DNA from 4 places in the Pedobacter sp. GW822-FHT03F06 genome. Region 1 is predicted to be linked to each of the others. Evidence: riboswitches for the same ligand, from Rfam matches in the RefSeq annotation. Region 1 holds a riboswitch; each other region holds the start of a gene.
What was found. A riboswitch is a leader RNA that binds a small molecule or an ion and turns the genes downstream of it on or off. The one in region 1 is predicted to bind S-adenosylmethionine.

Region 1 (3,176 bases):
TTCACAAAGTTGTCGTAAGTATCGAAATTGGTATGGTACTCCCCTCCTTCATCCTCACCACCGAAGCCAAGGCTTAAAGTAGGGATACCAAGGTGCTGTAAAAATGCAGAATAATCAGATCCTGTACCTAGCGCACCCAGATCAAGCGTTTGGCTGTCCTGTATTTTCTTACGTTCGGTAAGCGAGGCTGTAGAAATGGCTTTATTGGCTTTCCAGCGTTCAAAAATATTAGAACCCACCTGAGGGTCTTTTACATCTTTTGAAATTTCAGAAACAAAATTTTCTAAAGCATGCGAGCCGCCTGCTTCTAAAAAGCCACGGCCATTGCCATCCGAATTGATGTAGGCAACCGCTTTACTGTTTAACTCGTCTGCATGGTCTTCTACCCATTCTGTAGAACCTAAAAGCGATTGTTCTTCTCCATCCCAGGCAATATAAACAAGTGTTCGTTTAGGTTTTATACCTGCCTTTGCCAATTTTCCGATAGATTTTGCTTCTTCTAATAAAGAGGCTAATCCACTTACCGGATCTGCAGCGCCATTTACCCAGGCATCGTGGTGATTACCGCGGATGATCCACTGATTTTTAAATTTACTTCCCTCAAGTTTTGCTACAACATTGTATGCTGGCACAATATCCCAGTTAAAAGCCAGGTTTAAACGAACCACGGTACTTCCATCGCCAATGTGGTAGGTAACGGGCAAGCCGCCGCTCCAATCGGTAGGTACTACCTGACCTTTAAGTGCAGCAAGCAATGGCAAAGCATCATGATAACTGATAGGCTGAACCGGAATTTTAAGAATCGTTTTGGCATCGCCCCGCTCCAACCTTTTGGCATCCTTTGTAGAACCGATTCCAGGGGTCAATGGATCACCGGGATAAATTACCATATCCATTACCGATCCCCGTTGAACAGCAAATTCTGGCTTGTAAGCACCCTGTGGATATACATCGCCTTTCACAAAGCCATCATCTTTTGGATCCGAATAAATGATACAGCCCACCGCACCATGTTCGTAAGCTATTTTAGGTTTAGTGCCCCGCCACGACCTGCCATATTTTGCAATAACAATCTTGCCTTTTACGCTGATGCCTAAACGCTCCAACTTTTCATAATCAGCTGGCAGACCATAATTTACAAAAACAAGGCCTGCACTTACATCGCCATCGGCACTCCAGGCATTGTAAGGAGGCAACTGCCCTTGCTGTGCGGTTGCTAAATCTTCCTTAACAGCCTTTTCTTCAAGCGAGGCGCTGTATTTGTTGCTTCCTAAAAATTCTACCGATCGGGTTTTAGGTGTTGGAAATAAAACATAATAAGTCTCTATTTTTGCATCCCAGCCATAGCTTTTAAACTTTTTCAGTACAGATTCTGCTACCGTTTTACTGCCCTTAGCGCCCAAGTGATGGGGGTTGGCAGAAAGCTCTTTTATGGTCGCCCCTATATTTTCTTTATTAAGCCCAGCATCAAATTTCTGCTCAATATCTCGCTGTAGCGGAATGTTTTGAATTTTAAATCCACTCAGTTTTTCCTGCGCCAATAAAGGAAGCCAGAGCAATTGAATAGCCGTGAAAAAGGTAAAAGTTTTCTTCATTTTCTGATTTTTTAGGAGTTCTTTACCAGAAAAACTTTGAGCGACCTCAAAATAATTAGCATGCGGATGCATAACCAACTTATCTTCTCCACCCTTGGGCAGAAAGGAATTAGCACCTTTTACAAGTGTATAGGTTCCTCAGACGTCTTAGGGCCCTTCCCTCAGTCTTTCTGGATAAGTATTATATAATGATGCAAAACTAGAAATAATAATCTAGTATTCCTATAGGATTTGTATTATTTATTTCGATGGCATGTTTGTGAAAAAAAATATACCAGGGCATTTTAGCAGGTTTTTTGGCCAACGTGTGTATTTCGGTGAAAGTTGACTCCTCTGTTTCGGGCCAAACTGGCCACCAATTTGATTACCGGACCATGCACATCTAAGTTCCTTTCCCTCTGAACAGGTGGTCACTTTAAAGCGAAATGGCGCGACAGTTTAAATGCAGAAAGGACGTACACACCAGCAAAATCATGCAAATATCCGCTGTAAAAGACTTAGTCAGGCGGGGTTCAAATTTGCAAAGGAGATATACCTTAAAAATAATTAAATGTATTGTTGGCTAAAAAATAAAAAAAGCCATTCAATCCTGAGTAGGCTAGTTTAAATAAAAAGTGTCCCCTATCATAGGGATTCGTAGATATATTAAATTTCCATTTCAAAATGTCGCTGAATCTAAATTGAAAAAACGGATGTTTTAGATAGGATAATTTTAACAGTTTCATTGTAAGGATTGCAACTCTTCTTTTTAATTATCAGGTTATTTCACAACTTCCTCCTTGGCCGGCTCGCCCAAATGACCAAGCCATCTCAGCGGCGAATAGGTATCACCGATGCAAATTTTTAAAATTTGGGCGTTGGCTTTTTCAAAATTTTCACTGTTGCTCAGTAAAATTACAGCGATTCCAGCTTTAGGAAAAGCTACAGCATAATTCTGGTTAGCATCACCATGCCCGGTATGGAAAAAGGCCCGTCCAAAAGCCGACTTGAATGTACCAATGCCCAGCCCCCATGATAACCCGATAGCATTATTTTCATTTGTAATGCTGTCTTTCAAAGGACCAAACCCCCGTTTACTTTTCACCGGGACCTGTGCACGAAGCATCTCATGATAACCTGATCTGGATAAACCGTTTTCTTTCATTAGGTTGATCATAAACCGAGCATAATCTTCGGCTGTTGTTGACATCGAACCTGCAGCACGGCTACTCTCCCGTCTTTCAGAGCCATATTTCTTTCCGTCTTTGAAGTAAGCATAAGAAAAATTGTTTTCAAAGGATTTTTCCCAGATCATACTGGTGTATTCCATCCTTAGTGGAATAAAAACTTCTTCACGTGCGATAATTTCGAGTTTCTTTCCCGTTAACTCTTCAATCATAAATCCCAATAGATTAATGCCCTCATTGGAATAATAGAACTTTTCACCAGGTTTGGCAATAAGATTAACTTTGTTGCCATACAGCTGGCGTAAAACGGGCAAACCAGAACTATGACTTAACAGCATCCTGGGCGTGATCAGATTAAATGATGCGGTGTCATCTCCAAGATCTTTCCATTTTGGATACTCAGCTATCGGTTTTT
Region 2 (3,176 bases), on a different contig from region 1:
CATTTTCGATAACCGACCATTTAGATGAATCGACCATGATGGGCAATTTGGCAATATCAGGTTCAGAAGCAATGAGGTTTAAGAATTTGGTCATTGCTGCTTCAGAATCCAACATCCCCTCATCCATATTCACATCGATTACCTGCGCACCACCTTCAACCTGTTGTAAGGCAACGGCCAGTGCAGATTCGTAATCGCCGCCCAAAATCAGTTTAGAGAATTTCGGAGACCCGGTGATATTTGTTCTTTCACCAATATTTACAAAAATGCTTTCTGGGGTAATGGTTACAGGTTCCAGCCCGCTTAAACGCATATATGGTTGAAGAACCGGTATTTTTCGAGGTTCAGCTTTTCTCGCATTTTTGGCAATACAACCAATATGCTCTGGTGTGGTACCACAACAGCCGCCCACAATATTCACAAAACCAGAGGCAATAAAATCGTCAACCAAATGTGCGGTTTCATGTGGCTGCTCATCGTAAGCACCAAACTCATTTGGTAAACCGGCATTTGGATAGGCCGAAACATAACAACCTGCTTTTGCAGCAAGCTCCTCAATATGCGGACGCATTTCTTTAGCGCCCAATGCACAGTTAAAACCAATACTTAATGGTTTTGCATGCATTACAGAGTTCAAAAAAGCTTCGGCAGTCTGACCTGAAAGTGTTCTGCCAGAGGCGTCGGTAATGGTACCGGAAATCATGATCTCCAGTTTACGGCCAATTACCTCTTCGTATTTTTTAATGGCTACAATAGCCACTTTAGCATTTAAAGTATCAAAAATGGTTTCGATTAATAATACATCAGAACCACCATCTACCAAACCGCGCACCTGCTCATAATAAGCGGCTTCCAGTTCGTCAAAATAAACTGCCCTAAAACCAGGATCGTTTACATTCGGCGACATGGAAAGGGTACGGTTAGTTGGGCCAATGGCGCCGGCCACAAAACATTTACGGTCTGGATTTGCAGCCATGAACTCGTTTACAGCTTCTTTTGCCACCCGTGCACCTTCAAAACTCATTTCGTAAGAAAGGTCTTCCATCTGGTAATCGGCCATGGAAATGCGCTGTGTACTGAACGTGTTGGTTTCGATAATATCGGCACCAGCGGCCAGGTACTCCAGGTGTATTGTTTTAATAATATCCGGACGTGTGATGTTGAGCAAATCGTTATTGCCTTTTACATCACAGGGATGGTTTTTAAATCGCTCCCCCCTAAAATCTTCTTCGGTTAAGGTATATCGCTGAATCATGGTACCCATTGCACCATCAATCACCAAAATACGTTTTTCTAATTCTTCTCTTATGCTCATTCTTGTTGTAAGATTTGAGATATGAGGTATCAGATATGAGAATGGATAAGACGCAATGTCTCAAATCTCAAATCTATAGTCTCAAGTCTCTAAAAAGCTTATTTAAAAAGTTGGTACGTGAATCGTAATCCTAAACTTATCTGTTTCTGCTATTTGCAGAATAGAATTTAGCACCTTGTAGGTTACAGGTTGCTAAGACTTCGTTGGGTCTAATCCCTCCGTCTTTCTTAATAAGCATACAAAAATGCAACAAAGCAACATCAATTCCAAAATTTATCGCTTTGCTGCCAAATAAAATTACAAAGGCCATGCAATTCTGCACGGCCTTAAGAATATTGTTCTGTTAATGACTATTTTCTGCTTCCGAAAATACGAAGTAAGAAAAGGAAGATATTTAGGAAATCTAAGTATAAAGACAATGCAGCTACAATAGCCATTTTTTTAGATTCAATCTGAAGAACCTGTTCACCGCTAGCTTCTATCCCTTCGCCAATTCTTTTAATTTTTTGTACATCATAAGCCGTTAATGCTGTAAATATGGCAATACCAATAAATGCCATAAACAAACTGAACTGTTCACTCTGAACAAACATATTAATTACACTGGCAATCACTAAACCAATTACTCCAACCATTAAAATCGGCCCGAATTTACTTAGATCGATATTGGTTGTATAACCCATAAATGCCATTATTCCAAATATCCCGGCTGCTCCTGCAAAACAGCTCACTACTGAACCTGAAGTATAAGTTAACAAGATAAAACTTAAACTAACTCCAGTTAGTACTGAATAAAGTACAAAAACGCCAATTAACGCCGGTAATGACAATCTGCTTAAACCGAATCCCATTAATAAAACCAGTCCAAGCGGTGCAAACATGGCTACATAACCAAAAATTGACATGCTCACTTTACCGGTTGTTGGATTAATATTTAAAAGGTATTGCATTAACTGCTCATTGGTACCAAATAAATAGGCGGCTACTGTTGATAAACTCAATGCAACGAACATCCATAAGAAAACGTTTGCAAAGAATTTTTTAGAAACAGATTTTTCCTGTACAAAAACACTGTTGTCCTGATATTGATAATTTTGTTGTTCCATTTTAAATTTTGCGTATTTAACTATATAAAAATAAATATTTAGTTTAATCTTTTTGTCAGCAGTTCTTCAACTTTTTTAAAGAACTGTAGCGGTTTTAGGGTGCGCCATGGCAGATTGTCAAATGCACCACCAAAGTTAATGTAATAATCGATGTTATTATCGCGAAACTCGGTGATTACATGTTCCTGAAAATTTACTCCAACAATCCAGCCATCTTCTACTTCCTGAAACCACTCTTCGTAGTAACTATCATCTGAAGCATGAAAATTCAGTACATTTTCACCAATCAGGATAAATTTATTAATGCCTTCATCCATCATCAGCTCTAAAATATCACGTTTCAGCAGCATAATGTCGTTGTTAATGGCATCGTTCCACTCGCCTATAAATTCTATAACGGCATAACTGCGATCATAATCGGCATATAACACCTTCATGTATAGGGTATTTGAACCAAATTCGTCCCATTGCGGGTGCAGTAAAAAGTTATAAATCTGCTTATCGAAGTAAAGTTCTGAATATTCGGTATTGTAAAATGGCGAACGCTCATCTTCTGCAGAAATATAATCATCTCTCCACTGGTAATAAGGCTCAATTTCGTGCATACTTTTCTCTAATTATTGAATGGGTGAGTTTTGAATGAGTGAATGTTAAGGTCATTTCTACTTTACATCATTCTATCCTTCAATCATTCTTTCATTCTATTCTTCTCTCAATTCTTAGTGCCTTGCTTCAACTGCCTTACGCACACTTCC
Region 3 (3,176 bases), on a different contig from region 1:
CTGCCTCAAAAACAGCCCGCACTCCTGATGGTAACTGATCTTTAGCCTTCTCCATTACATCGAAAGGTAAAACACCCAAAGCACCGCCTTCTAATTGTGTAAGTTGTTTTGGCGTTAATAATTTAATGGCAGTTACTTTAACCTGTCCGTTAAAATCGGCAAATTTTGTTCTGGCTATGATTGTCCAAAGTAAAGCCTGGATATCATGCTGATCTACATCAGGATGCTTTTCTGCACTTTTGAGTATAGAAACCACAATTTCTTCCTTGGGGCCTAAAACCGGAGCATACATATAACCATCACCTTTTGACGGCGCGAAAGTTCCTGCTTTTAAACAATAACTTTTATTGGTCATTTCGTAAAGCCCCTCGCAAAGCACGAAACCACCCTCTGGATTTTTAGGCAGTAAGTACAAGGGCTGGGCTTTTAAATTTAATGAATTAATAAAATCAGGCAGCTTTTCGCCTTCTCTATTTACGTCTTCAAAATTAGTGGTAATGGCAGCAGGTTGTTTCAAAAACTTGTCTACGCCTAAAGCTTTAGCGCCCTGGGCGGTGCCCACTTTTAATAATTTATCTTTTAAGCCTCCAAACTGAGCGTTTACGCTGTTTAAACAGACTACAGTAAATAGCATTCCTAAACATAGGGATTTTGTATTTTTCATGATGATTAGATTTAGATAGGTAACACAAACTTAGAATTTTAAGCGTTAATTTTATATTAAAAGTTTAAACCACCTTATCAGAATAAAAAATACATTACTCATTTACAGATGATTGACATAAATTCGGAATTTTATTTTGTGGATTAAAATTAAATTCAGACATTTGGAATATTATTTGGCGGAAAGCTAAATAAAAGTCAATCTTCACGGGTTGATTTATAAAGAAGTGGCGAGAGACTGGCTCGATGACCCACTGGCAACCCTCAGAAAGAGAAGGTGCCAATTCCTGACCGGATAACATGGTGTTATTTGGAGATATAAATTAGAACTGATGAAAACATTAAATCTTCAATCGCTAAGCGAGCCCAGCGCAAACCAAAAAAATGTAGAACAAGTTTCTATTTCTTTTATTTGTTGCAATATGCGTGCGGTTACTTATATGTGCTGTTGCATAAAGTAATTTAAAAATCTTCCTTTTTTGTTTCTTTCAAACTGGAAGGTCCTGAGAAATCGGGATACGCCCTGCTAGGTTTTAGGATTAGCCTAAAGCACTACATGTATCATCTTATTCAACAATAAAAAACAGAAATCATGTCAACATCATATAAATTCGAAACTTTACAATTACACGCTGGACAAGAAATAGATCCAACAACAGGCTCAAGGGCTGTTCCTATTTACCAAACCACTTCTTATGGTTTTAAAAATGCAGAACATGGCGCCAATTTATTTGCGTTAAAGGAGTTTGGTAATATCTACACCAGGATTATGAATCCTACCAATGATGTTTTCGAAAAACGTATTGCCGCTTTAGAAGGTGGTGTGGCAGCTTTAGCGGTAGCATCTGGACAAGCAGCACAGTTTATTGCACTAAATAATATACTGGAGGCAGGCGATAGCATCGTTTCTTCAACCCATATTTACGGAGGAACCTATAATCAATTCAAAGTAGCTTTTAAGCGCCTGGGTATTCATGTCGATTTTGCCAACCCAGATGTACCCGAAGAATTTGAAAGCAAAATAACCGATAAAACAAAAGCAATCTTTTTAGAAACCATTGGCAACCCTGCATTTAGTGTGCCTGATTTCGAAAAAATTGCAGCCATTGCCAAAAAATACGATATCCCTTTAGTGGTTGACAATACTTTTGGTGCAGGAGGTTATTTGTTTAAGCCCTTAGAACATGGCGCCAACATTGTTGTAGAATCTGCAACGAAATGGATTGGTGGTCATGGAACCAGTATTGGCGGCGTTATCGTCGACGGCGGAAATTACAACTGGGGCAACGGTAAGTTTCCTCAATTCTCTGAGCCATCAGAAGGTTACCATGGTTTGGTTTTTAGCGATGTTTTTGGTATCGGCGGACCATTTGGCAATATCCAATTTATCATCCGTGCCCGCGTAGAAGGATTAAGAGATCTGGGACCTGCCCTATCGCCTTTCAATTCTTTTCTTTTGTTACAAGGCTTAGAAACCTTATCACTTCGTGTTCAGCGCCATGTAGATAATGCATTAGAATTAGCGACCTGGTTAGAAAACCATCCATTAGTTAAAGAAGTACAATATCCTGGCTTAGCCAGTAATAAATATAACAACCTGGCTAAAAAATATTTAAGCAATGGTTTTGGCGCAGTTTTATCTTTCGAGTTAGCTGGAAGCAAAGAAAATGCTACACAGGTAATTGATAACTTAAAACTGGTGTCGCATCTTGCCAATGTGGGTGATGCAAAAACGCTGATTATTCAGCCTTCGGCCACAACACACCAACAGTTAAGCGAAACAGAACAATTAGCTGCAGGTGTAAAACCAAATGCACTGAGGGTTTCAGTAGGCATTGAGCATATTGACGATATTAAGGCCGATTTCGAACAGGCATTTGCAACAATTAAAGCTACAGTTCCGGCAGAGAATTTACAAGCCTAAACCCCAAACCCTTTAAGAGGCTTTTTAAAAACGACAACAACATTACAAAATGCATAACAGTAAAAACGACAATGTAAAATCCACTTCGGGGAATTTTGCGTCAACATATAGCTATAACAAACAGTTCAAATTAGAGAACGGAAAAAAAATCCGTAACCTGCAAGTTGCTTATCAAACTTATGGCAAATTAAATGCAAATAAAGATAATGTAATTTGGGTTTGCCATGCACTTACCGCCAATGCAGATGTTTTTGAATGGTGGGAAGGTTTGTTCGGTGAAAATGCTTTGTTCAACCCGGAAGAGCATTATATCGTTTGTGCTAACGTTTTAGGCTCACATTACGGCAGTACAAACCCATTAAGTACCAATCCGGTAACAGGTTTACCTTATTACCTTTCTTTTCCACAGTTTACCATCCGCGATTTAGTATCAGCACACCAGTTATTGGCTTCGCATTTAGGTATCGATTATATTAAACTATTAATCGGAGGTTCTTTAGGCGGACAACAAGCTGTTGAGTGGAGCATTTCGGAGCCAAATAAAATCGAAAACCTGATTCTGATTGCCACTAATGCAGCGCATTCTCCT
Region 4 (3,176 bases), on a different contig from region 1:
TATTATTTTCACTTACCGTAAAGGCACTTTCTGTATAAGAACCGAAAGGCGTTCCGTTGGTACCATAGGCAATCCTAACTTTACGTCTATCATTATAATAATCCGTTCCTGACCTGAAATTTAAATCAAGTCCATCAATAATCTTATAATTCAGGGCTAAACTTCCAATAATCCGGCTACGGTTTTGCGATACGGTATTTTCGTAAGCTACCCAATACGGATTGCTGTAATAGCTATTGTTCCAGTTAAACGTTTTTCCATTTTCATCCAAATAATCTTTTAATTGGTTGATATCAACCTGACGGCCAAACCAGGTAAACTGCAACATGGTACTGGTAGATCTTGAACCTCCTGTTCCAGGTAAATTATCAGAATTAAGTTTGCTATAATTTGCGTTGGCAGTTAAGGTTAACTTCGGTGTTATTTTTAATGATGTATTCAGCACAAACGAATTTTTGCCCTGACCAGAGTTAGGCACTATACCAACCTGTTTCAGGTTATTGTATGAAATCCGGTAATCATACTTTTCGCCGGCATCTGCAACAGATACCCCATTATTTAATGAATATCCCGTCTGAAAGAAATCGCGCACATTATCGGGATGCGCAACAAATGGAACGGCCACTCCCTTCGAATAGAATTGTGGAATTAATCTACCATCCAATTTCGGACCCCAGCTTTCATCTACCCCATCGTTAATGCCTTTACCTGCACCATCTACATAGCTAAATTTGCCTTCCGATCCCTGACCGAAGGCATTTTGATATACAGGTAATGTAAGCAAAGTTTCCAATACTGCATTTGAGTTGATGGCAATGCCCAATCCTTTTTTCGATTTACCGGTTTTGGTTTTAATGAGTATAACCCCTGCAGCAGCCCTCGAGCCGTATAATGCAGCGGCATTGGGTCCTTTTAACACACTCATCGATTCTATATCTTCCGGATTAATATCCGAAATGGTGTTCGCATAATCTCTTGCCCCTGCAGAGTTTAACTGAGCGTTATCTACCGGAATTCCATCAACCACAAATAAAGGCTGGTTATTTCCAGCAATAGACGTTTCTCCCCTGATGACCACACGAGACGAGCCCATACTTCCCTGGCTGTTGGTTACCCGTACACCAGCTATTTTTCCAGCGAGTGCATTTACCAGATTGGATTCTTTTGCTTCAGCTACACGGTCCCCTTTCAATTCCTGAACCGCATAACCCAGCGACTTTTTCTCCCTGGAAATCCCCAAAGCCGTAACCACTACTTCATCAAGCGCATTATCGCTTGACTGAAGAATGACCGAAATGGGGCCAGCATTTTTATTGATTTGTATCTCCTGGCTTTTAAAACCGATATATGAAAATATCAATGTGCCCTTATCGGGTGCATGAATTGAAAAAGCCCCTTTTGCATCAGAAATAGTAGCTTGCCTGGTTTCTTTTATTGATACAGAAACGCCAGGCAGTGTTTCGCCATCTGCCGACTTTACCGTTCCGGTAACCGTTACATCCTGAGCAGAAAGCTTTTGTGCCAGGAAGAGCAGCAGGATAAACGTTTTTAATTTTAAATTTTTAAACATATTGTGTAGTTAATTAGTTAAAAAGGGATAATATTTTTGGGCAAAACAATTCCACTACGACTAAAACGTATTGTTTTAAAAAAAATAAAAAGGAATGGTTAGCCTAAAGAAGCCTGTTAAAATGGAGCGATTTTAACAGGGCATGCGCATTCGGAAGGATGCATTAAGGTGTGCATTAATGGGTTTTAGCTCGTCTGTTTTTTTCATTTGAATAATTTTCTTTAAACCGTATTTACTTATCAAGCTTGCATCGGGGCAAAAAAAAAGCACCCCCATAAATCAGAAGTGCTCCATATATTCTTATAAGGATAACGCAATCAACTGACTTAACTACCCCAGATTCATCTGAGATGGAATTAGCACCATTTCTAAAAATTAGATGGTTGCTAAGGCTTCATAGGGCCATTCCCTCCGCCTTTCTTGATAAGTATTTTAAAATAACTGCTGCAAAGGTATAATTAATTCCATTTATCCTATAGTTTTTATAGATTTTTATTGAAAAATTTTTTCTTTCCCAATTACATCCATATCTTTGTCTACTAATTTAGTCGTCAATACACATCCCAATGAAACTTAAATCCCTTTCAACAGCCATATTGGCTATATCAACAACTTTTATCTATGCCCAGGAACATAATACTTTACCCAATCAGGTAGTAAAACTCAACAAAATAAAATCTAAAGCCTTTGTTGCCCTCGGCAATTGGCGTGGAATAGCCAAGATAAAGGAAGGTCTGGAAATTCCTTTTAATTTCGAGATCAATGAAAAAAGCGGTCAGCAGAAATTATATTTCCGCAATGCTGAAGAAAGTTTCGAAGGTGGCCTAGTAAAACAAACGGCCGATTCGCTTTTCGTAAAACTTGATCAGTTTGATAATGAACTCGCATTTGCGATAGATGGAGACCAATTAACAGGTACATTAAGGAAACAGGATAAAGCTGGCAAACCTTTGGTAATTGTTGCTGAAAGGAAAAATTACCGTTTTAAAACAACAGGTAAACCTGCAACGGCAGATTATTCTGGCAGTTATGATGTAGTTTTTAAATCGCCAAATGGTAAGGAAGAAAAAACAGTAGGTTTATTTAAGCAAACCGGCAACAAACTTACCGGCACTTTTCTACGTGTAACAGGCGATTCGCGTTATCTGGAAGGGGTAGTAGAAGGAAATGAATTTCAACTTTCGAGCTTTATTGGCTCCTCTCCTGCCTATTACAAAGGAACTTTTCAGTCAGATGGCTCATTAACTGGCGAAATTTTAGGTGCAAGGGGAAGCCAGCCTTTTACCGGAACTAAAAATAAAGATGCTGCCCTGCCCGATCCTTACAAACTTACCTACCTGAAAAAAGGATACAAAACGCTTGATTTTAGTTTTCCTGATGTAAACGGCAAAAAGATTTCGTTAAAGGATGAAAAATATAAAAACAAGGTAGTGATTTTAACCATAACCGGAAGCTGGTGCCCAAATTGTGTTGACGAAGCTACTTTTATTGCACCCTGGTATAAAGAAAACAAGAAACGCGGTGTAGAAATTATTGCTTTGCATTATGAGCGCTCAACCGAACCCGAATATGCAAAAAAGGTGATGACACGTTTCCGCGAACGTTT

Region 2: linked by a shared signal. The riboswitch ahead of metH (methionine synthase) and the one ahead of AC1RJ8_RS16675 (transferrin receptor-like dimerization domain-containing protein) in region 1 are both predicted to bind S-adenosylmethionine.
Region 3: linked by a shared signal. The riboswitch ahead of AC1RJ8_RS00435 (O-acetylhomoserine aminocarboxypropyltransferase/cysteine synthase family protein) and the one ahead of AC1RJ8_RS16675 (transferrin receptor-like dimerization domain-containing protein) in region 1 are both predicted to bind S-adenosylmethionine.
Region 4: linked by a shared signal. The riboswitch ahead of AC1RJ8_RS09445 (SusC/RagA family TonB-linked outer membrane protein) and the one ahead of AC1RJ8_RS16675 (transferrin receptor-like dimerization domain-containing protein) in region 1 are both predicted to bind S-adenosylmethionine.

Annotation. Positions count from the first base shown of each region.
Region 1 is NZ_JBXANE010000009.1:84,879-88,054, reverse strand. Features, by position in the region: gene AC1RJ8_RS16675 (transferrin receptor-like dimerization domain-containing protein) at 1-1,595, opposite strand, end outside; SAM riboswitch class I at 1,672-1,776, opposite strand; gene AC1RJ8_RS16670 (serine hydrolase domain-containing protein) at 2,356-3,176, opposite strand, start outside.
Region 2 is NZ_JBXANE010000002.1:230,616-233,791, reverse strand. Features, by position in the region: gene metH (methionine synthase) at 1-1,315, opposite strand, end outside; SAM riboswitch class I at 1,449-1,552, opposite strand; gene AC1RJ8_RS03560 (Bax inhibitor-1/YccA family protein) at 1,666-2,421, opposite strand; gene AC1RJ8_RS03555 (hypothetical protein) at 2,460-3,026, opposite strand; gene murQ (N-acetylmuramic acid 6-phosphate etherase) at 3,141-3,176, opposite strand, start outside.
Region 3 is NZ_JBXANE010000001.1:132,841-136,016, forward strand. Features, by position in the region: gene AC1RJ8_RS00430 (hypothetical protein) at 1-664, opposite strand, end outside; SAM riboswitch class I at 878-988, shown strand; gene AC1RJ8_RS00435 (O-acetylhomoserine aminocarboxypropyltransferase/cysteine synthase family protein) at 1,256-2,587, shown strand; gene AC1RJ8_RS00440 (homoserine O-acetyltransferase family protein) at 2,637-3,176, shown strand, end outside.
Region 4 is NZ_JBXANE010000004.1:417,673-420,848, forward strand. Features, by position in the region: gene AC1RJ8_RS09445 (SusC/RagA family TonB-linked outer membrane protein) at 1-1,570, opposite strand, end outside; SAM riboswitch class I at 1,894-2,000, opposite strand; gene AC1RJ8_RS09450 (peroxiredoxin family protein) at 2,137-3,176, shown strand, end outside.